4 regions of the Bacillus sp. BACIII genome follow, and region 1 is predicted to be linked to each of the others. Evidence: riboswitches for the same ligand, from Rfam matches in the RefSeq annotation. Region 1 holds a riboswitch; each other region holds the start of a gene.
The links. A riboswitch is a leader RNA that binds a small molecule or an ion and turns the genes downstream of it on or off. The one in region 1 is predicted to bind S-adenosylmethionine.

Region 1 (5,583 bases):
TTCTTCTTTTTGAGCTGAGTTCGCTCCTGTTGCGAATGCTTTCAAAGCTTTAAGTGCCGCTTTTGACTCTTCGATCTGCTCACTGACGGCCGCTTTGCCGGACAGAAGCCCTTCTTTTAAGACGCCGAGTTCCGCCAGTTTTTCTTTAGCGTATGACAGGCCGTTCAGCAAATCCTTTTCAAGATGCTCGTCAGGGTGTTTCGCCACCGGCACGTGCAGAAGGCTGCTTGAAGGCTGAATCCATAACTCCTCAACATCAGCGTGGCTGAGGATATCCAAAGCCGCATCAAGGCGTTCTTCAACATCGATTTTCCAAATGTTTCGGCCGTCGATCACACCGGCTGCCAGCACTTTATCTTTCGGGAAGCCGTGCTTTTTCAATTGCTCAAGGTTTCTGCCTTTATCATGCACGAAATCAAGCCCGATTCCCTGTACAGGATACGAAACGAGTTCTTCATATGCATCAACCGAATCGAAGTATGTCTGCAGGAGGACATTCAGCCCTGAAAGCTCTTTTGTAATAGATTCATAGAGTTCTTTTGCGGCGCGGACATCTTCAGCAGAGGCTGTCACAAGGGCAGGCTCATCAAGCTGAACCCATTTGACGCCTTCTGCTTCAAGCTCTTTCAGCAGCTGTACATAAAGAGGAACAAGGCGCTTTTGAATCGCTTTCGCCTCTGATTCTTCGTATCCTTTCGCAAGTGTGACGAATGTATACGGACCGACAATGACAGGTTTCGTTTCCGCTCCGAATTCTTCTTTGATCCGGCGGTAGTCGTCAAGCTGTTTGTTTCTCGTCAGACGGAATTCAATGCTTTCGTCATATTCAGGAACGATGTAATGGTAGTTGGTGTTGAACCATTTTGTCATTTCACTGGAAACGGCGTCTTTAACACCGCGGGCAATCGCGAAATATGTATCAACAGGATCCGTGATGCTGCGGAATCTTTCCGGAATCCAGTTAAAGCTGACGGCTGTATCAAGCACATGGTCATAATGAGTAAAATCAGAGACCGGCACGATATCGATATTTTGGTCAAGCTGTGTTTTGACAGCTGATAAGAATAAACCGTCAAGCTCTTTAAGAAACGTTTCTTTATCAGTGTTTCCTTTCCAATAAGCCTCAAGCGCTTTTTTCCATTCTCTGTTCAAGCCGATTCTCGGAAAACCGAGATTTGAAGTTTTGATTGTAGTCATTAAGTCTCCTCCTTTAAGTGAGATGTAACAAAAAAGCCTCTTTCTCATGAGAGAAAGAGGCTTTAACATCAAAATGTAAGCCTCTCTTATCTCTCAGATCACGTCTGATGGAATTAGCACCGTGCCTTAGGAGACAATCGTCTCGGCGCAAAAATCACGCGCCCCATTTCACAATGGAATTACGGTCGGTTGCTGTTGGGGTCAAAAGGCCAATCCCTCGCCCAACTCTCGATAAGAGAAAATATTTCAATTTTTTTGAAAAGTTACATCATTTGTTGGTTATCTTATCAGCTTATTCAGATCACTGTCAATAGAAAATCTCACATTTTAAAAATTGGTGATGTTGACAAGCGGATCAATCATTATATGAGAAAAATATCAGAAAGACAGCAGCTGTGCCTGTTCGGCTCTTTCCATGAGCACATCAGGTGCGTCTAAATACAGAAACCCGTTCCCGGCCAATGTTTTGGCGATGCCCAAAGGAAGAGTACGCCGCACAAGCTGGGCATAAATTTCGGCTTCAGAAAGCGTCCGCTGAAACGAGTCCTGTTCAAGCCCTTTTATTAAGGCCAGCGCTCCGCTCACATGCGGGGCGGCCATTGAAGTGCCCGTCAGCTTCCCGTATTTATGGTTGGGAAGGGTGGAGAGAATGTTTTCTCCGGGCGCCACGAGGTCGATTTCTTTATTTGCGTTTGAAAATTCTGACGATTTACGGGCGATTGAGACTGATCCGACGGCGATCACTTCATTGTAAGCGGCCGGATACGACAGTTCTTCTGTCCGCTCGTCTCCGTCACCTTCATTTCCTGCTGCGCAAACGACCAGTACACCGCTTTTTACCGCATTTGTGACGGCTTCTTTCAGTTCAGGCACATCGTTCGGGCCGCCGAGTGACATGGAAATAATGTCCGCCTTTTGTTCAACGGCGTAGTTGATGCCGTTAATGATCCATTCGTATTTGCCGCTGCCGTTTTGACCGCCGAGAACTTTAACGATTAAAAGGCTCGCTTCCGGCGCAACACCTGAAATTCCGCCGTTTGAATCATTGGCGGCAATCGTTCCGGAAACATGTGTCCCGTGGCCGTTGTAATCGGAAATCGCGTCTTCTTTGCCTTCGTCATCATCGGTGAAGTTTTTTCCGCCGATAACCCGGTCTTTCAAATCAGGATGATTAATGTCGCAGCCTGTATCAAGCACCGCGATTTTAATATCCTTTCCTTTAAACCCTTTTGCCCACAATTCTGGCGCCTTAATCACTTTAATACCCTCAGGAAGCTCGTTCACATCCATGATCTGCTCATCCGTGACATAAGGAATCAACCGCATTTCACCATTCATAAAAAAGCCCTCCTTTTTTATGCTTGCGAGTGGATTCAAGGGTGTTGCTACTATTTTATGGCAGATTATGCCGTTCAGAAAGAGTCATTTGAAGCATTTTCATAAAAAAGGCGCAATCTATTGCACTAAATAATTTCAAATAATTGGATGGTTCAACGGCTTTTATTTTGATTCGGCATCAGCTGACGCTATAATTGGAAATGGGAAAGGAGAAGAGGTATGAAGATAAATGAAGCATTGTACGACTATTTTTCCGAACGGGTGGATCAAATTGCGAAAGAATGGATTGAAACGATGGAAGATTCGGATCCGAATTCGATTTACTCTTTGACAAATCCCGTCATCATAGAAGAGCTGATGGAGCAAGATAAAGAATTTTACCGGCATATTAATAAAATGTATATCATGCCGGAAAAAGAATTTTTAGAAGAGTTCGAGCGATGGGTGATTGAGCTTGCGAAAGACCAGAAGCATCTGGATACCCCGGTCCAGTATGTGGTCCGTGAATTCATGAGAAACCGGAGATTGTACATCAGTTATTATGATGCGTTTGCCGATAAACATGAATCTTCGTTTGCCGAGGGAGAAAGGAAGAGATGGGAGAATTTAATCGTTCAAGTATTTGATTTTACGATTTACACATTTGTCGATCACGCCGAATATAATTCGAAAATGCAGCTGAATGCACAAAGAGAAATGATTTTAGAATTAAGCTCGCCGGTTATTACGCTGAGCAATCGGACGGGGCTTCTGCCGCTTGTCGGCAATATTGACACGGAACGCGCCAAATACATTCTTGAAAATACGCTGAGTACATGTGCAAACCGGCTGATTGAGCATCTGTTAATCGACTTGTCGGGCGTAGTGGTTGTCGATACAATGGTGGCGCACCAGATTTTTAAATTAATTGAGGCGCTGAACCTGATCGGCGTTTCGTCCACTTTATCCGGGATCAGGCCGGAAATTGCCCAAACCGCCGTACAGCTCGGCATTAATTTCTCGGATATTACGATTAAATCCAACCTCGCCCAGGCTCTCAATTATCATCAGTAACATACATATAAAGACAGGCTGCCGAATCACTCCGGCGGCCTGTTTTTATAAAAACAACAGTGAAATGAGACAGCTTGCGCCGAATAAAAGGAGCACGAGCATGAAAAAGAACCAGTCGGCGCGGCGCACAGTAACCGTTCTGTAAAACGTGCGGTTTCGGCTCCCTGTAAAACCTTTAGATTCCATTGCGATCGCTGTGCGTTCCGCCTTTCTGATGGCGCCTGCCAAAAGCGGGATGGTAAAGCGCCTGAAGGCAAAGAGCTTTCCTTTCAGCCCGGAATCAGACGCCGCGCCTCTGATTCTGTGCGCCTGTCTGATAATCAGGATTTCATCTTTCAGAAGAGGAAGAAACCGGAACCCGGCGATCACGCCGTAAGCAAGCTTCGGCGGGAGCTTACATTGCTGAATCAGACTGAGCATAAACAGAATCGGATCGGTTGTGAAAAGAAACATCATCGACAAAGCGGAAAAACATAAAATACGAAACGCGATAGAAATCCCGAGCGCCGCATTATCACTGTTGACGGCAATCGGTCCGAGCTTAAACAGCAGATTGCTTTCGGTTGTCGGGACGTTTCCGAATACGGCGGCTGTCCATAAAGATCCGAAGGCAAGAATGACAAACGGAACCGTAAACAGCAGCCATTTTTTCAGCGGCACATGTCCCGCCAAGAGGACGCCTCCGGCAATGATAATATAAAACAAAGCAGGCGTGTACGGGTTATAAATAAACGACAGCATAACAACGCATAACAAAACAGCCGCCGCCTTAATTGACGGGTTAACAGCCTCCAGCCGCAGGTTCATTTCTCCGCCTCCTGTCGTGTTTCATCCATTCATACCGCAGGGGCAAAGCTAAATGCGCCCGCTCCGCGATTCCGATATGATCAGAAAACAATGAGTCGGGCGTTCCGCGGTACACAAGCTTCGTGCCGCAGAGCACAAGGATCGTATCGGCATAATCTGAGACGAGCTCCATATCATGTGTCACCATTAAAACAGCCGTTCCTTCCTTTTGGATCTCCTGAAGCATCAGCATGCACTCACGCGCCGTTTTTGCGTCCTGCCCGAAAGTCGGTTCATCAAGCAGCAAAACTTTCACCTGATGCATAAGCATCGTCGCGACGCTGAGCCTGCGTTTTTGTCCTTGGCTTAAAGAGAACGGATGCTGTGAGGCATAGCGTCTCAGGCCGAACCGGGTTAAGAGCTGAAGAGCTTTCTCCTTTGCGGCTTTACCGTCTTCAAAGCCGAACAGCAGCTCTTGAATGACGGAATCTGTGACAAACTGGTGTTCAGGATTTTGGAAAACATACCCTATCAGCCGCCGAAGCTCTTTTTCCGAATAGGAATCTACTGGTCTGCCGTCTATTTTGATGTCGCCGCTCACAGGGCGGATGAGTTTGGCCGCGGCGGACAGGAGCGTGGATTTTCCGGTTCCGTTAGGGCCGGCAATCGCGGTGATTGACCCTTTTTTTACGGAAAAGCTCACGTCCTGAAAAATGGTGTCTGTTCCTCTTATGAATGACAGCCCGTGAACACTCAGCGCGTCCTCTGTCGAAAGCGCGGCGGGCCAGGGGCCGGGAAAGGGCGGTACAGGTTCCTGAAACAGTCTTTCTTTGCACAATGTAAAAGGGATGCTGACTTGCTTCTGCAATGAGATCACCTGCGGAATCGGAATGCCGAGCTGTGTCAGCTCTTCAAGTTTTGTTTCAAAGATCGCGCCCGTCTCTCCGTCCATCACTTTCTGACCCGTTCCGTCAAGGACAATCGTCCTGTCCATCCACGGCGTCCAATGATCAAGCTGATGCTCGATAACGAGAAGTCCGAAGCCTTTTTCGGCCTGCAGTTCTTTGATCAGCCGCACCAATTCACGCACGGAATATGGATCAAGCTGTGCCGTCGGTTCGTCTAAAATAATGAGTTCCGGCTCCATCGCAATGATACAGGCGAGCGCGACCTTTTGTTTTGAACCGCCTGACAGCGAGGCGATCGTCC
Region 2 (5,583 bases), 1.9 Mb from region 1:
TAACAAAAGAGACCCTCATCATTTGAAGGTCTCTTTCTTTTTACACCTTTTGATACCCGTTCACATTGGAGGACTGCCACTTCCAAGAGTCGGCGCACATTTCTTCAAGGCCGCGCTTTGCTTCCCAGCCTAATTCTGCCTTCGCTTTTGCCGGGTCTGCGAAGCATGCGGCAATGTCTCCCGGGCGCCGGTCGGCAAAACGGTACGGCACTTCTTTTCCCGATACTTTTTCAAACGCCTTGACCATCTCAAGAACGCTGTAGCCTCTTCCCGTGCCGAGATTATAGGCGTCGGCGCCCGTTGTGTCCAGCACCTTTTCAAGCGCTCTGACGTGGCCCTCGGCAAGGTCAACGACATGGATGTAATCCCGCACGCCGGTACCGTCCTTTGTCGGATAATCATTGCCGAACACCTGCAATTGCTCAAGCTTGCCGACAGCGACTTGGGCGACGTACGGCATTAAATTATTCGGGATGCCGTTCGGGTCTTCTCCGATCCGGCCGCTCGGATGCGCGCCGAACGGATTAAAGTAGCGGAGCAGCGCAATGCTCCATTCAGGGTCCGCCTTATGCAGATCGCGCAAAATCTGTTCCAGCATCAGCTTGGTCTGCCCGTAAGGATTGGTCGCACTTAACGGAAAATCTTCGGTGATCGGCGTTGTTTCCGGAACGCCGTAAACCGTCGCTGATGAGCTGAAGACGATTTTTTTCACACCGTGTGCCTGCATGGCTTCACATAAAATAAACGTCCCCGTCAGATTATTATGATAATAACGGAGCGGAACAGCCACAGACTCACCGACCGCTTTTAAACCCGCAAAATGAATGACGGCTTCAATCTCATTTGCAGCAAACACCCGGTGAACGGCGTCACGGTCAAGGAGATCCGCTTCATAAAACACAAGCCCTTTTCCGGTAATGTCTTTCACACGCTCCAATGCTTCCGGTGAACTATTTGACAGATTATCCAGAACCACGATGTCATAGCCGCTGTTTAACAGCTCAACACATGTGTGGCTCCCGATATAACCCGCTCCGCCTGTCACTAAAATCGCCATGAAGAAAGCCTCCCTATTGAATGAATTGACCATATTATATAGTTTTTTTCTTCCTCAATCATCCATTTTCAGAAAGTTTAATCGTTTAGTCATCGTTTCTTCATATTTTGTTTTCATTCGCGTAATTCAAACGGGTTGTGAAATAGAAATCCTTCCCCTGCACATGGTAAGATAAGACAAAGGAGATGACGGTATGAAAAACGAAATCATTGAACGCTTTACTTCTTATGTAAAAGTCGATACACAGTCTGACGAAAACAATGAAAACTGCCCATCCACCCCCGGACAGCTCACATTGGCCAACATGCTGGCAGATGAATTAAAGTCGATCGGCATGAAAGAAATCACAGTCGATGACAATGGATACGTCATGGCGACTCTTCCGGCAAATACGGATAAAGACGTGCCGACGATCGGTTTTCTGGCCCACGTAGATACAGCGACTGATTTCACCGGAAAAAATGTGAATCCTCAGATTATTGAAAGCTATGACGGACATGATATCGTTCTGAATGACAAACTCAACGTCATCCTGTCGCCAGAGCAATTCCCGGAGCTTTCCCGCTATAAAGGCCAGACGCTGATTACAACCGACGGCACGACGCTGCTCGGAGCCGACAACAAAGCGGGCATTGCCGAAATCATGACGGCAATGGTGTACTTGATCAAACATCCGGACATCAAACACGGGACGATCCGGGTCGCATTCACGCCGGATGAAGAAATCGGCAGAGGGCCTCACAAATTCGATGTCGGCCGCTTCAACGCCGCATTCGCCTACACGATAGACGGAGGCCCCCTCGGCGAACTGCAATATGAAAGCTTTAACGCAGCCTCCGCAAAGCTTACTTGTTACGGAAAAAGCGTTCACCCCGGAACGGCGAAAAACAAAATGGTCAACGCTTCAAAAATCGCGATGGAATTTCATCACGCGCTGCCGAAAGAAGAAGCGCCGGAATATACGGAAGGGTATGAAGGCTTCTATCACTTAAATTCAATGAACGGAGACGTTTCTGAAGCCGCCCTGTCGTACATCATCAGAGACTTTGACAGAGACCGCTTTACAGAACGAAAAGAATTTATGCAGAAAACCGCCGACGCGCTTGCGGCTAAATACGGCAAGGAAAGCATCAAGCTTGAACTGCATGATCAATATTACAACATGAGAGAAAAAATCGAACCGGTCAAAGAAATTGTCGACATCGCCTATCAAGCCATGAAAAACCTCGGCATCGAACCGATTATCGAACCGATCCGGGGCGGAACCGACGGATCACAGCTCTCTTACATGGGACTGCCGACACCGAACATCTTCACGGGCGGCGAAAACTTCCACGGAAAATATGAATACATTTCCGTCGACCATATGGAAAAGGCGGTAAACGTCATTGTTGAGATCGCCAGGCTGTTTGAAGAACGCGCGTAAAACCAAAGCTCCCTGCTTTGGTTTTTTTCTTTCACATGAAACCTTTCCTTCTTTCTTTCCGTATATAAGGTATGAATTGGAAGGAGGGAGTGAAGACTATGGCAAGAGGCACTGTAGCAAATGAATTAAAAAAAACCTTAAAAGACCCCCGCGTTCTGGAGACGAAATCGAACCCTTTTAAAAAGCTGCGGAAAATGTTCAGACGATTTTTTGTAAGATAACATCTCGTTTTCTTACAAAAAATAAGGAAAGCGCTATCAAATCATAATCTTCCGTTAGAAGCAGTTATTTTGCATATCGCAGGATTTTTTAGGGTACTGAATAACACAAGGCAAACGAAAACACCTCATTAGTTAATTCGGCACTGTCAAAAAATAGTGAAAAAGTTATATAAACGATCATCAATCAGCAGCCGATACAATCTATAGAACCACAACAAGAGCAAAATCAACCGCAGATCATAGTCATTTTTACGGAAAATGTCTTTATTTTTTAAAAAAGTGACAATTGTTTGAATACTTTTCGTTTGTTTTTTCGTACAATAATAATACCAAAACTTTTTTTGGGAGGTATGTAAAATGATGCTACTTATTTTTGCTGCTTTGACAGGATACCTGGTTTTCTCTTTCAGTAAGGACAACCGCCGGAAAACGCCAAAGACAAGCCCGCTGGTGACAGCTGCCGACACGAATAACATCATTGATTTAAATGCGATCCGTCAGAAACGCCGGATGCCGCTATCATAAAAACGACAGCTGCCGCAAAATCGGCAGCCTTTTTTTGTGCACCCCTCCAATATGAAACCATCCGTCTCCTTTTTACGTACAACATAAAAAAGGAGTTTTTTTATGTATCATTTTTATATCAAAGAGCGGATGTTTACGTTTAAGAATCGGTTTCAAGTGTTTCTTGAAAGCGGAAAAGAAGTCTACAATGTTGAAGGAAAGCTGTTTTCGTTCGGTGATGAATTGAAGCTGACTGATTTGGACGGCCGCACGCTCGCCAGCGTCAGTCAGAAACTGATGTCGCTCGTTCCCCGTTACGAAATTTCCGTCGGCGGCAAGCCTGTATGCCAAGTCATCAAGAAAATGACGTTTTTCAAACCGAAATTTGAAATTTCCGGAGTCGGCTGGGATATTACCGGCGATGTGTGGGGACGGAATTTTCAAGTGACAGACGGGAAATCAAACCGGATGACCGTCACCAAATCATGGATGAGCTGGGGCGATTCTTATCATTTGGAGATTGAAAATGAAGAGGATATTGTTCTTTGTCTTGCGATCGCAATCGTGATAGATATGATTCTATTTGAGGGTGATAAATAAAAATATTTATCGAAATATATTGACAATATAAGATAATATACTAAGATTAAGAGTATTACAGTTTATTCTGAAAAATAGCATATTTCCTTATCAAGAGAGGTGGAGGGACTGGCCCTATGATACCCGGCAACCGCTGTTCAGCAGAATGGTGCTAAATCCTGAAGATAAGGTTGAGATTTGCGGACGCAAGCTCTTCCCTATCCAAGGGAAGAGCTTTTTATATTTCATTGAGGAAAGAAGGAATCGTTCATGTCACAGCAAAACACAGAACAACCATTGCACACTCTTCTTAGAAAAAACCCGCCGTTTCGCGCGGATCAGGTCGGAAGCCTGCTCCGGCCGGCGGCTGTGAAGCAAGCCCGCCTGCAAAGAGCGGCGGGTGAGATTTCGGCAGAACAGCTGCGCGAAATCGAAAACCAAGAAATCATCCGCAGCGTAAAAAAGCAGAAAGAAACCGGCCTCAATGTCGTGACTGACGGCGAATTCCGCCGGGCCTGGTGGCATTTTGATTTTCTCGAAAACTTAGACGGCGTCGAAGCGTTTACGCCAGATAGCGGCATTCAGTTTCACAATGTACAGACGAAAGCGCGCGGCATTAAAGTAACGAGAGATATTGATTTTTCTCAGCATCCGATGCTCGAAGATTATAAATTTCTTCACAGCATTGCCGGCGATGCTGTTCCAAAAATGACGATTCCAAGCCCGAATATGTTGTTTTTCCGCGGAAAATTGGAAAAAGCGGCGTATCAGAATGATTACAAACAATTTCAGCATGATGTATCAAAGGCGTATAAAAAAGCGATTCAAGCTTTCTATGACGCCGGATGCCGCTATCTTCAGCTCGATGATACCGCATGGGCCGTTTTCTTATCGGAAGCGGGGCTTCGCCAGATTGAAGCATTCGGAACGACGCCGGATGAGCTGCGCAGGCTGTTCGCAGCTTCTATTAATGACGCCATTAAGGATCGTCCTGCCGACTTGAAGGTTACGATGCATATCTGCCGCGGCAACTTCCAGTCCACATGGACGGCTGAAGGCGGATATGATGCGGCGGCGGAAACGATTTTTGACGGGCTTGACCTTGACGGATTGTTCTTGGAATATGATGATTCCCGCTCCGGCGGCTTTGAACCGCTCCGTTATGTCAAACGCTCTGATCTTCAGCTTGTACTCGGTTTGATTACGTCGAAACACGGCGATCTCGAAGACAAGGACGCGATTAAACGCCGGATTGAAGAAGCTTCTCAATATGTCAGCCTGGATCAGCTTTGCCTCAGCCCGCAATGCGGATTCGCTTCCACTGAGGAAGGAAACCTGATCACAGAAGAACAGCAATGGGCAAAACTGCGCCATGTCGTCGACATCGCCGGTGAAGTCTGGAAATAAAAAAAGACACGCTAATAGCGTGTCTTCAGCTTGTAGAGAAAACGATGTTTTTTCTACAAGCTTTTTTGTTTTATACAGTTTCTTTAGATATTCATCAGGTTTCAGATGCAGAAAAAGAGCTCCCACATGCCTAGCCTTGTTTGGCTAGGTATGTGGCAATCTTCTTCATATTCTGGCATGCGGCTGTGAGGAGGACTTGCTCGCTCACATTCCGCTTTCCCCTCAACCTGCAATAGCGAAGCCCATGCAGCTGTTTTGAATCTGCAAAGCTTCGCTCTATTTTTTCTTTTCTTTTTTTGTAGAGGTTTTTTCCTGAAACAGACAAGCGATTTTGTCTGACCCTTTCTTTATGGTCCTCCCATACATGCCGGGTGATGACCTTTTGGCGG
Region 3 (5,583 bases), 120 kb from region 1:
ACCTTCCATAAAATGCAATAAAATTCATGAAAAAGTAATATTTTCATAAAAAAAGCACTCCTGCCATATCAACAGGAGTGCTTTTGATTTTATCGTTTGTGTTCCTTTATCATTTCCAGGTGGGGGATGCCGGCATCAAGAAATTCTTCGCCGGATGTGACGCGGTACCCTTGTTTTTCATAAAACGGAACCGCCTGCGTCTGCGCATGTAGGATAAAGCTGCCGGCGCCCTGGGCGGCCGCCGCTTTTTCAAGCGCCTGCATAATGATGGCTCCGACACCGAGAGAGCGGTGGCTTTTCATCACGCAGATGCGCTCTAATTTTCCGCGCCCGTCTTTCAAGCGCCATCTGCCGGCTCCGACCGGCTGACCGCCGTCATAAATGACAATATGCTCTGAGGCGTCTTCGAATTGATCAATTTCCTCTTCTTCCGGAACGTGCTGCTCTTTAACAAAGACCTCTTTTCTGACGAAAAAAGCGTCGTTCAGATGTTTTTCAGTTTTTGCAACGATGGCTTCCAAACAGTTATTCTCCTCCGCCTAATAAAAATGTTTCGTACACAGTCCATGAGCCGTTATCCAGCTGATAGAGCAGGTGAAAACGGTCAATGACTTCTTCGTGGGAAATGTCCTGCATTTTCAGCTGTCCGAGTACGTCGGAATGTTCATCTGACGACAGCTTCTGGCCGACCGTGACATGCGGAACGAAGCTGTATTCCGGCTTACCCGATAATGCTCCTGAGTAGCATTTCTCACTCAGCGTTTTTAATTCCTCCGTCGGCTCCGCTTTCATATATATTACATTATTCACAGGAGAAAACGAGCTGTATTTTGTGATCTTCAGAACGAGCGGATGCGACTCTTTCGCCGTCTGTCTCAGCTGTGATACGATCTGCTCGATTTCCTGTTCTGTCGCTTCAAACGGATCTCTTACCGTCAGATGCGGCGGTATGAGCGCGTAGCTCGGGTCGTAGCGTTTCCGGTACGAATTTGCGAGATCCTGTAATTTTTTTGATGGAAATAAAACAATACCGTATTTCATGAAAGTTCCCTCCTTAATGAATGGTTACAGCATTTTTTTCAGCGCCGGCGTGATGAGCGGCTGCCAGTATGTCCATTTATGATCCCCGTCAAAGGTTTCATACGTGTATTCAGACTCTTTGCTTTCCAGCAGCTGTTTGAGCTCTTCGTTCGGCGCGGTGAAATCAAGCACCTGGCCGTCCGTCGTGTGGACGTCGGTTTCTTTTTCTCCGATTTGATGATAAACGGATATCTGTTTGAGATCCTCCGACTGCCGGACGGCATCCAGCACGTGCCCGTCAACATACGGGGACTGCATGATGACGTTTCCAAACATGTTCGGATAGTCAATCGCCGTCATGAGCGAGACGGTTCCGCCGAGGGAATCCCCGATCATGGTGCGTCCGTATCCGACTTGATAAGTCGGGTATTCTTTGTCGATAAAAGGGACGAGCTCATTTGCGATAAACCGTTTATATGAGGCGAACTTAGAGCCTTCGGGATGGTATGTGTTTCTTCGCTCCCGCACATTTTTATATGGGACGCCGATAATGATGCAGCGGTCAATTTCCCCTTTTGCCATGAGCTCTTCCGCCTGCCGCCCGATTCTCCCTAATCTGAAATAATCATGGCCGTCCTGGGCGATGACCGTATGATATTTATACAGGGGGGAGTAAGTGTTGGGCAGGTAGACCAAAACGGTCATTTCTTCTTCAAGCTCATGAGAGAAAAGTTTTTTCTCATGAATGATTCCGGTTTTCGGTGCCACTTCGCATTCCTCCAGGCCGCTTCTTGTCTTGATGGTTTTTCCCTATTGTACCATGAATTATTAGAAATTTCTTTCTTCAGATGCACTTCTTGTGAGAGTTCAGAAAATTAAAAAGTTGTTGAAATCCATTTTATAGTGCGTTAATATAGAACAATCAGAAAATACAAAACAATATTCTTATCACGAGAGGTGGAGGGACTGGCCCTTTGAAACCTCAGCAACCGGTTTGCTTTGCCGCGGGAAGGCAAAGTGCCAAGGTGCTAAATCCAGCAAGCGATTCACATGCTTGGAAGATAAGAGGAAGAGAAAAGCTCCTTCTTCTTATGAAGAGGGAGCTTTTTTATTTTTGAAAAAGGATGGTGCTTACTGATGACGCAGCATGTCGAAACAAAATTAGCCCAAATTGGAAATAGAAGCGAAGAAGCAACGGGAACGGTCAGTCCGCCGATTTATCTGTCCACCGCTTACCGACATAGAGGAATAGGAGAATCTACAGGCTTTGATTACGTGCGCACGAAAAACCCGACACGCCAGCTCGTTGAAGACGCTATCGCCGTGTTGGAAAACGGTGCGAGAGGCTTTGCTTTCAGCTCGGGAATGGCAGCCATTCAAACGATTATGGCTTTATTTAAAAGCGGGGATGAATTGATTGTATCCTCCGATTTATACGGAGGCACATACCGTTTGTTTGAAAATGAATGGAGAAAATACGGCTTAAGCTTTATTTATGATGATTTCAGCGATGAAGACTGTTTACGCTCCAAAATAACGGAAAACACGAAGGCGGTATTTGTTGAAACGCCGACAAACCCGTTAATGCAGGAGGCGGACATTGAAAAAATCGCCCGGATTACGAAAGAAGCCGGCCTGCTTTTGATTGTCGATAATACGTTTTATACCCCGGTCATCCAGCGCCCGCTTGAACTGGGAGCCGATATCGTCATTCACAGTGCCACAAAATATTTAGGCGGGCACAATGATCTCCTTGCCGGTCTTGCTGTCGTAAAGGATGAAGAGCTCGGCGACATCATGTTTAATCACCAAAATGCGATCGGAGCCGTTCTCCCGCCGTTTGATTCGTGGCTTTTAATGAGAGGGATGAAAACACTCGGGCTCAGAATGCGGCGTCATGAAGAAAACGCCCGTGAACTTGCAGCATTTTTAGAACAGGAAGAAGAAATCGCCGACGTGTTATATCCCGGAAAAGGCGGAATGCTGTCTTTCCGGCTGCAAAAAGAGGAATGGGTCAATCCATTTTTAAAGGCGCTGAAAACGATCTGTTTCGCAGAAAGTCTCGGCGGGGTGGAAAGCTTTATTACATACCCCGCGACACAGACGCACATGGACATTCCGGAAGATATCCGTATCGCAAACGGCGTCTGCAACCGCCTGCTGAGATTTTCAGTGGGAATTGAACATGCAGAAGATTTGAAGCGGGATGTAAAGCAGGCATTACAGCAAGTAAAAGAGGGGGCCGTGTCATATGAGTAATCAAAATTGGACGCTGGAAACCCAGCTCGTGCACAATCCATTTAAAACAGACGGAGCTACCGGAGCCGTCAGCGTGCCGATTCAGCATGCTTCCACATTTCATCAGTCTTCCTTTGAAGAATTCGGAACATATGATTACAGCCGCTCCGGCACACCGACAAGAACAGCGCTTGAAGAAACGATCGCAGGTCTTGAAGGCGGAACGAGAGGTTTTGCTTTCAGCTCCGGAATGGCGGCGATTTCGACGGCGTTTCTGCTCTTATCCCAAGGCGACCATGTTCTTGTCACGGAGGATGTGTACGGCGGAACATTCCGCATGGTGACAGAAGTGCTGTCCCGTTTCGGAATCGAACACACCTTTGTCGATATGACGGACACAGAAGCGGCCGCCCGCGCCATCCGGCCGAATACGAAAGCCATCTATATGGAAACACCGTCAAACCCGACGCTCGGCATTACGGACATAAAAGCCGTCGTCGAGCTGGCAAAAGAACACGGCTGTCTGACATACCTTGACAACACTTTCATGACGCCTGCACTGCAGCGGCCGCTTGATCTCGGCGTAGATATCGTGCTTCACAGCGCGACGAAATTTTTAAGCGGTCACAGTGATGTGCTGTCAGGCCTTGCCGCCGTCAAGGATGAAGAGCTCGGCAATCAGCTGTATAAGCTGCAAAACTCGTTTGGAGCGGTGCTCGGCGTTCAGGACTGCTGGCTCGTATTGAGAGGCTTAAAAACATTGCAGGTCAGACTGGAAAAAGCGAGCCGGACGGCTGAACGGCTGGCTGCCTTTTTTGACGGGCACCCCGCCGTCAAAAACGTTTACTATCCCGGCCTTGCCGGACACCCGGGAGCCGATACCCATAAACGGCAAGCAACCGGAGCGGGCGCCGTCCTGTCCTTTGAACTGGAAAGCAAAGAAGCCGTCAAAAAGTTGGTCGAACATGTATCTCTTCCGGTATTTGCGGTCAGCCTCGGCGCCGTTGAATCCATTCTCTCATACCCTGCAGCCATGTCGCATGCCGCCATGCCGCAAGCGGAAAGGGAAAAACGCGGCATCACAGACGGCCTTCTACGCCTGAGCGTCGGAGTCGAAAACGCCGAAGATTTAGAACGCGACTTCGAACAGGCATTGAAAAAAATAACTCCCGCCAACGTCAGATCATAAACGAAAAGGGCGCCGTCAATTTTTGCGACGCGCCCTTTTTTTATTGTAGATAAAAAAGTGTTGACGAATGAGAAATCAGGATATATAATTATAAATGTCAGAGAGACAACAACATACCCAGCAACACATACATATCATGATTCCGTAGCTCAGCTGGGAGAGCGCTACCTTGACAGGGTAGAGGTCGCTGGTTCGAGCCCAGTCGGAATCATACACTGCGGTTAGAGGCGTTATATCAACGTTTCTAGCCGTTTTTTATTGCGTTGACTTAGTCGATGAGTTAGGCGTATTAAGGCGCAGGGTAGCGGTCCTACCAACGACAAGGTAGCGGTTTTATTTCGTGACTTAACCGAACGAAGGCGGTAATATGTCCGCAAATAGAACAGGAAAACGCGTCAAAAAGGAACGTACTTTACGGAAGACTACGAGCAATCTCGATGTGCTTTTCGTACAGTTTCGCGCAATTAAGAAATCGGAGGGGCGGGCGCAATCAACGCTCAACCAATACGAAGACAATTACGGATTTTTTCTTGAATTTCTGGATCGTAAGGGGATCGCGCGATACATTCACGAAATGAGCCGAGAAGTAATTCGTAAGTATCTCGTGTACATGCAAGATGTATGGGTTAAATTCGAGACCATTATTTTAAGAAGGACGAGCATATGACGAAAGGACTTGGACCGGTGACGATTAATACATTAGCGTTTTCTTTAAGACGTTAGTCGCATTTCACGATGTCAGAAGCTGGGTGAACGATTCGTCCAGTCTATATGTCTAAGAGCATTGGTGGAGTAACGGAACAGGATACCTTCGAATTATGGGCCGTATCTCTTTTTAGGATCAAAATAGTTGAAAAGTTCAGCTAGTGATGCCGTCAAGTAGATCCAAACCGCACTGTCGGTATCGCATTTCTATCCGGATAAGAAAGCCAAAAAATTCAGTATCAATATAAAAAGGCCCTCTCATAAAATGGGGGCCTTTCAGTGTTTCTTTTAAATAGCTTCTTTTAGTTGTTCTATTACACTTTTCAACCATTCTATAGGTGGTAAGCCAATTGTCGGGAAATATATTTCTGCATTACACTTTATAATGTCTTCCTTCTCTTCTTTAGGTAGATCGCTATTTAGAAACTCTT
Region 4 (5,583 bases), 280 kb from region 1:
CACGGCCAATGACGCAGCTGATGATCAAGTCCGGACGGCGACTCCGTCATTTGCGAAAGAAAACGGTTCGTCTGCCATTGTCGTAGGCCGTTCAATTACAAAAGCGGAAAACCCCGTTAAAGCATATGAAGCCATTAAACTGGAATGGGAGGGCGTTCGCCGATGAAACAGGCTATCGCAAAACATCTATTACACATTGAAGCTGTCTTTTTACGCCCGAATGAGCCGTTTACGTGGGCGAGCGGCATTTTATCGCCGATTTATTGTGACAACCGTCTGACATTGTCGTATCCAAAAGTGAGAAATAATGTGGCGGACGGGCTCGGCAGACTGCTGAAAGAGCATTTCCCCGAGGCGGAGATGATCGCGGGCACTGCCACGGCAGGCATTCCGCATGCTGCGCTTCTCGCAGACCGTACAGGCGCTCCGATGTGCTACGTCAGAAGCAAACCGAAAGCGCACGGCAAAGGAAATCAAATAGAAGGCGCCGTTAAAAAAGGACAAAAAACAGTCGTGATTGAAGACTTGATTTCTACCGGGGGCAGCGTGCTTGAAGCTGCGGCGGCCCTTCAAAGAGAGGGCGCGGAAGTTCTCGGCGTCCTTTCAATTTTTACATACGGACTGCCGAAAGCAAGAGAAGCCTTTAAAAAAGCGGGTCTGCCGTACTACTCGTTAACAGATTATGACACGCTGATTGAAGTAGCGCTTGAAAACGGAACGATACATTCAGATGACATTGAGAAACTGAAATCATGGAAACAAAATCCCGAGTCAAAAGATTGGTTTAAAAAATAATGACAATAAAACAGGCCTCAGGGCCTGTTTTATTATTCCTATCAAAAAACTCGGGTTGACTTCTGTTAGAATTGTGCTAAAATTTAGTACAAATCTAAAAAGCTTATCAAGAGCGGCTGAGGGACTGGACCGATGACGCCCGGCAACCTGCGTGTCATGCAAGGTGCCGCATCCAGAAAAATGCACAGCATTTTGAAGATAAGGGCTATAACGGGTCACTGTCTTTCATTCCGCTGGATTGAAAGTTTTTTATATGAAAAAAGATTGAGGGATAAGACAACCGGCAGAAAACAACAGCTGTTTGATTGTCTCCGGGAGGAGGAAAGAAAAAATGCTAACGTATGACACATGGGAGGAACCGGCGATTACATTTCCGGAAGACGATTCCTATAAAGGCGCGCTGTCCGTTTTAAAATGGGCATACGGCCACTACGGAGACCAGCTTGTTTACGCGTGCAGCTTCGGGATTGAGGGAATCGTCCTGATCGATTTAATTTCTAAAGTGAAAAAAGACGCGGAAATCGTGTTTCTCGATACAGGACTTCACTTTAAAGAAACATATGAAACGATCGAAAAAGTGAAAGAACGTTACCCGGGACTGAACATCATCCTGAAAAAGCCCAGCCTTACTCTTGAGGAACAGGCCGAGGCTCACGGAGATAAACTGTGGGAAAGAGAACCGAACCAGTGCTGCTTCATCAGAAAAATTCTGCCGTTAAGAGAAGCGCTCGCCGGGCGTCCGGCATGGCTGTCCGGCCTCCGACGCGATCAAGGGCCGAGCCGGGCGAATACGAATTTCCTGAATAAAGACGATAAGTTTCAATCCATTAAAGTATGCCCGCTGATCCACTGGACGTGGAAAGACATCTGGAGATATACATCCAAGCATGAGCTGGATTATAACATTCTTCATGATCAGGGCTATCCGAGCATCGGCTGTGAACCGTGCACTTCACCTGCGTTTACCGCAGAAGACCTGCGGAGCGGCAGATGGAACGGAATGGCAAAAACAGAATGCGGACTGCATGAATAAAGGAGCTGCACAATGGAATTAGCCGCTATTTTATTCTGCCTGTTTTTCGCCATGAATATCGGAGCCAGCGGAGCCGCGGCTTCAATGGGGGTCGCTTACGGTTCCGGCGCCGTTAAAAAGAAAACGTATGCGCTGATTATCTGCGCGGCCGGCGTCCTGTCAGGGGCGGTTATCGGCGGCGGAGAAGTCGTTAAGACGATCAGCGGCGGAATCATTCCCGAACAGACCATTACGCTCACCATTGTGTGCATTATTATCGGAGCGGCGGCGTTATCGTTATTCACGGCGAATGTGCTCGGCATTCCGCTGTCGACAAGCGAGGTCACCGTTGGGGCGATTGTCGGGGTCGGCGTCGCGTACAAAGTATTGTTTCTGCAGCATCTTTTGGTCATCGTGATTTTTTGGGTGCTCGTACCGTTTGTTGCGTTCTGTTTCACGTTTCTCGTATCGAAGGTATCCAGTTCTCTGAATATTCGAGTCATTTCGAGCCGGAAACAGAAGGTTTTGGGGGTTGTCCTGCTTATTGCGGGGTTTTGGGAAGCTTTTTCAGCCGGAATGAACAACGTCGCAAATGCGGTAGGGCCTTTAGTTGCCGCCGGCGTGCTCAGCGTGTCCAAAGGGACGCTGTACGGAGGTATCTTTGTCGCTCTCGGCGCTCTGCTTTTAGGACGCAGAGTGCTTGAAACCAACGGGAAAAAGATTACGAGATTTTCCGCCGGCGAAGGCATACTGCTTTCCGGAACCGGAGCCGGACTTGTCATTATCAGTTCCGTGTTCGGTCTGCCGGTTCCTTTGGCGCAGGTGACATCATCATCAATCATCGGTATCGGAATGGCCAAAAACGGGCCGAACGTTTTTCATAAAGAAGTCGTGAAAACGATGCTCAAAGTATGGGTCGTTTCGCCGTTTTTGTCACTGTCGATTTCGTATCTGCTTGTCTCTCTGCTGTTAAAAGGAGATTACTATTCCATCTTTATGATGGCCAGCGTGCTTTTGGCAGCTGGCGGAGCCGCCAGTCTGATGAAAGCCATCCGAAAAGAGAAACGCTCTGTCCATGAACAAGGCGGGGGCATTTAACTATTAATCTGAGTTTATTTATCTGTTAACTGGGAGGAAAATGTACTATGAGTCTAGCACCGCACGGAGGAACATTAGTTAATCGGGTGAATGAGCAGTATGATCTTACATCCGTCCAAAAAGAAATTGAGCTGGATTTGATTTCGTTTGCTGATTTAGAGCTGATCGGAATCGGAGCCTACAGCCCGATTGAAGGATTTTTCACAGAAAAAGATTACGTGTCAGTCGTTGAAAATATGCGTCTGGCATCCGGGGCTGTCTGGTCTTTGCCGATTACGCTTCCGGTCGATTCAGAAAAAGCGGCTGAGCTTGCTGTCGGAGACACCGTAAAACTGACTTACGGCGGAGAAACATACGGCGCAGTGGACATCGAAGATATTTATACGCCGGATAAACAAAAAGAAGCCGTTCACGTATATAAAACCGATGATGACGCTCATCCAGGCGTGAAAAAACTATTTTCACGCGGCGATACGTATGTCGGCGGGCCGATCACATTAATTAAAAAAGCGTCAAAGCAGTTTCCTGAGTTTACATTTGAACCTGCTGAAACGAGACGAAGCTTTGAAGAAAAAGGCTGGAAAACCATCGTCGGTTTCCAAACGAGAAATCCGGTTCACCGCGCTCACGAATATATCCAGAAAACCGCGCTTGAGACGGTTGACGGCCTGTTTTTGAACCCGCTCGTCGGTGAAACAAAATCAGATGATATTCCGGCGGATGTCAGAATGGAAAGCTATCAGGTGCTGCTCGATCATTATTATCCGAAAGACCGCGTTTTCCTCGGTGTATTTTTGGCGGCAATGCGGTACGCGGGACCGAGAGAAGCCATTTTCCACGCGCTTGTCCGCAAAAACTACGGATGCACGCATTTTATCGTCGGCCGCGATCATGCCGGCGTCGGTGATTACTACGGCACATACGAAGCGCAAGAGCTGTTTGATCAATTTACAGCGGATGAGCTCGGGATTACACCGATGAAATTCGAGCACAGCTTCTTCTGCCAAAAATGCGGCAATATGGGAACGGCCAAAACATGTCCGCATGACAGAGAAGACCACGTCATTCTGTCGGGAACAAAGGTCAGAGAAATGCTGCGAAGCGGCGTCATGCCGCCGGCGGAATTCAGCCGTCCTGAAGTTGTCGATGTGCTGATTAAAGGGCTGAAAACAAAAGAAGAAGCAGGCGTTTCTTAAGGAGGAAAAAAGAGTGACAAATCGTGATATCGTATGGCATGAAGCCTCAATAACGAAAGAAGAATACCAACAGAAAAACAAGCATAAAAGCTCTATCCTCTGGCTGACGGGTTTAAGCGGTTCAGGGAAATCCACGATTGCAAACGCCGCAGCCCGCGAGCTGTTTGAACAAGGCTATCAAGTCATTGTGCTAGATGGAGATAACATCCGTCACGGCTTAAACAAGGACTTAGGATTTTCTGATGATGACCGCAAGGAAAATATACGCCGAATCGGGGAAGTGGCAAAGCTTTTCGTTCAGCAGGGCACCATCGTCATTACGGCCTTTATTTCTCCGTTCCGTGAGGACAGAGATCAGGTGAGAGAGCTCGTGGCAGAAGGCGAATTTAATGAAATCTATGTGAAATGCGACCTCGATATATGTGAAAAGCGCGATCCGAAAGGTTTGTATAAAAAAGCCAGAAACGGCGAAATTCCGTTCTTTACGGGAATCGACTCACCGTATGAAGAGCCGAATGCGCCTGAGCTCGTACTTGATTCAGGAAAATATGCACGCGAAGAATGCACCGGCAGACTGATTGATTTTGTGAAAAACAGCTTAGCATAATAAGTCCGAAAAGGCCGCGCAATCAGCCAGATACTCCCCCTAATGGCGGGATATGGTAAAATAGCTGAGGTGCGGCCTCGCGGCTGTTCTGTGAAGATGTCAAAACGGATCGGGGAGACATGCTATGGGGAAAGTATTTATCGTTGGAGCCGGTCCGGGAGATCCGGACTTATTAACGGTCAAGGCAATGAAAGCCATACAGAAAGCGGACGTTATACTATATGACAGATTGGTAAACAAAGAGATTTTACAGTATGCAAGAGAAGAAGCGGATCTGATTTACTGCGGAAAGCTCCCGGATTTTCATATTATGAAGCAGGATACGATCAACCGTTTCCTTGTGAAGTATGCGAAAAAGGGAAAAACCGTGGTCAGGCTCAAGGGGGGCGACCCGTTTGTGTTCGGCCGCGGGGGCGAAGAAGCGGAGGCTCTCGCGCAAAACGCCATTCCGTTTGAGATCGTTCCCGGCATTACATCGGGAATCGCGGCAGCTGCTTACGCCGGCATCCCCGTGACGCACAGGGAGGCGAGCTCCAATGTCGCATTTGTTACAGGGCATTATAAACAAGAAGACGACTTTGAAGAAAAATGGAAAGCACTGGCGACGGGTATTGATACGCTGGTGATTTATATGGGGATTAAAAATATCCGGCAGATTGAAAGAATGCTGCTGGAAAACGGCAGAGACGGCGGCACCCCGGCGGCCTTTATTCATTGGGGAACGACGGACAGGCAAAAAACAGTCGTCTGCACCGTCAGCACGCTTTCAGACACAGTGATAAAAGAAGAAATCAAAAACCCGAGCTTAATCGTCATCGGTGATGTCGTTAATTATCACTGCAAGCTGGATTGGTTTGAATCTGAATTGAAAAATC

Region 2: linked by a shared signal. The riboswitch ahead of ACXN9U_RS18110 (5-methyltetrahydropteroyltriglutamate--homocysteine S-methyltransferase) and the one ahead of metE (5-methyltetrahydropteroyltriglutamate--homocysteine S-methyltransferase) in region 1 are both predicted to bind S-adenosylmethionine.
Region 3: linked by a shared signal. The riboswitch ahead of ACXN9U_RS08640 (methionine biosynthesis PLP-dependent protein) and the one ahead of metE (5-methyltetrahydropteroyltriglutamate--homocysteine S-methyltransferase) in region 1 are both predicted to bind S-adenosylmethionine.
Region 4: linked by a shared signal. The riboswitch ahead of ACXN9U_RS06800 (phosphoadenylyl-sulfate reductase) and the one ahead of metE (5-methyltetrahydropteroyltriglutamate--homocysteine S-methyltransferase) in region 1 are both predicted to bind S-adenosylmethionine.

Annotation. Positions count from the first base shown of each region.
Region 1 covers NZ_CM174437.1:1,708,931-1,714,513, reverse strand. Annotated here, with positions in the region: gene metE (5-methyltetrahydropteroyltriglutamate--homocysteine S-methyltransferase) at 1-1,197, opposite strand, end outside; SAM riboswitch class I at 1,281-1,435, opposite strand; gene ACXN9U_RS07990 (S8 family peptidase) at 1,576-2,535, opposite strand; gene ACXN9U_RS07985 (STAS domain-containing protein) at 2,755-3,588, shown strand; gene thiX (HMP/thiamine ABC transporter permease ThiX) at 3,634-4,395, opposite strand; gene ACXN9U_RS07975 (ABC transporter ATP-binding protein) at 4,370-5,583, opposite strand, start outside.
Region 2 covers NZ_CM174437.1:3,668,462-3,674,044, forward strand. Annotated here, with positions in the region: gene galE (UDP-glucose 4-epimerase GalE) at 41-1,057, opposite strand; gene pepT (peptidase T) at 1,251-2,483, shown strand; gene ACXN9U_RS18100 (hypothetical protein) at 3,062-3,229, shown strand; gene ACXN9U_RS18105 (LURP-one-related/scramblase family protein) at 3,332-3,808, shown strand; SAM riboswitch class I at 3,893-3,979, shown strand; gene ACXN9U_RS18110 (5-methyltetrahydropteroyltriglutamate--homocysteine S-methyltransferase) at 4,058-5,194, shown strand; gene ACXN9U_RS18115 (IS1182 family transposase) at 5,325-5,583, opposite strand, start outside.
Region 3 covers NZ_CM174437.1:1,826,271-1,831,853, reverse strand. Annotated here, with positions in the region: gene ACXN9U_RS08655 (GNAT family N-acetyltransferase) at 90-521, opposite strand; gene ACXN9U_RS08650 (YjcG family protein) at 526-1,041, opposite strand; gene ACXN9U_RS08645 (esterase family protein) at 1,066-1,788, opposite strand; SAM riboswitch class I at 1,963-2,088, shown strand; gene ACXN9U_RS08640 (methionine biosynthesis PLP-dependent protein) at 2,158-3,279, shown strand; gene metC (cystathionine beta-lyase) at 3,272-4,447, shown strand; tRNA gene ACXN9U_RS08630 (tRNA-Val) at 4,586-4,658, shown strand; gene ACXN9U_RS08625 (contact-dependent growth inhibition system immunity protein) at 5,441-5,583, opposite strand, start outside.
Region 4 covers NZ_CM174437.1:1,427,597-1,433,179, reverse strand. Annotated here, with positions in the region: gene pyrF (orotidine-5'-phosphate decarboxylase) at 1-166, shown strand, start outside; gene pyrE (orotate phosphoribosyltransferase) at 163-795, shown strand; SAM riboswitch class I at 896-1,000, shown strand; gene ACXN9U_RS06800 (phosphoadenylyl-sulfate reductase) at 1,127-1,828, shown strand; gene cysP (sulfate permease) at 1,841-2,905, shown strand; gene sat (sulfate adenylyltransferase) at 2,953-4,101, shown strand; gene cysC (adenylyl-sulfate kinase) at 4,115-4,708, shown strand; gene cobA (uroporphyrinogen-III C-methyltransferase) at 4,833-5,583, shown strand, end outside.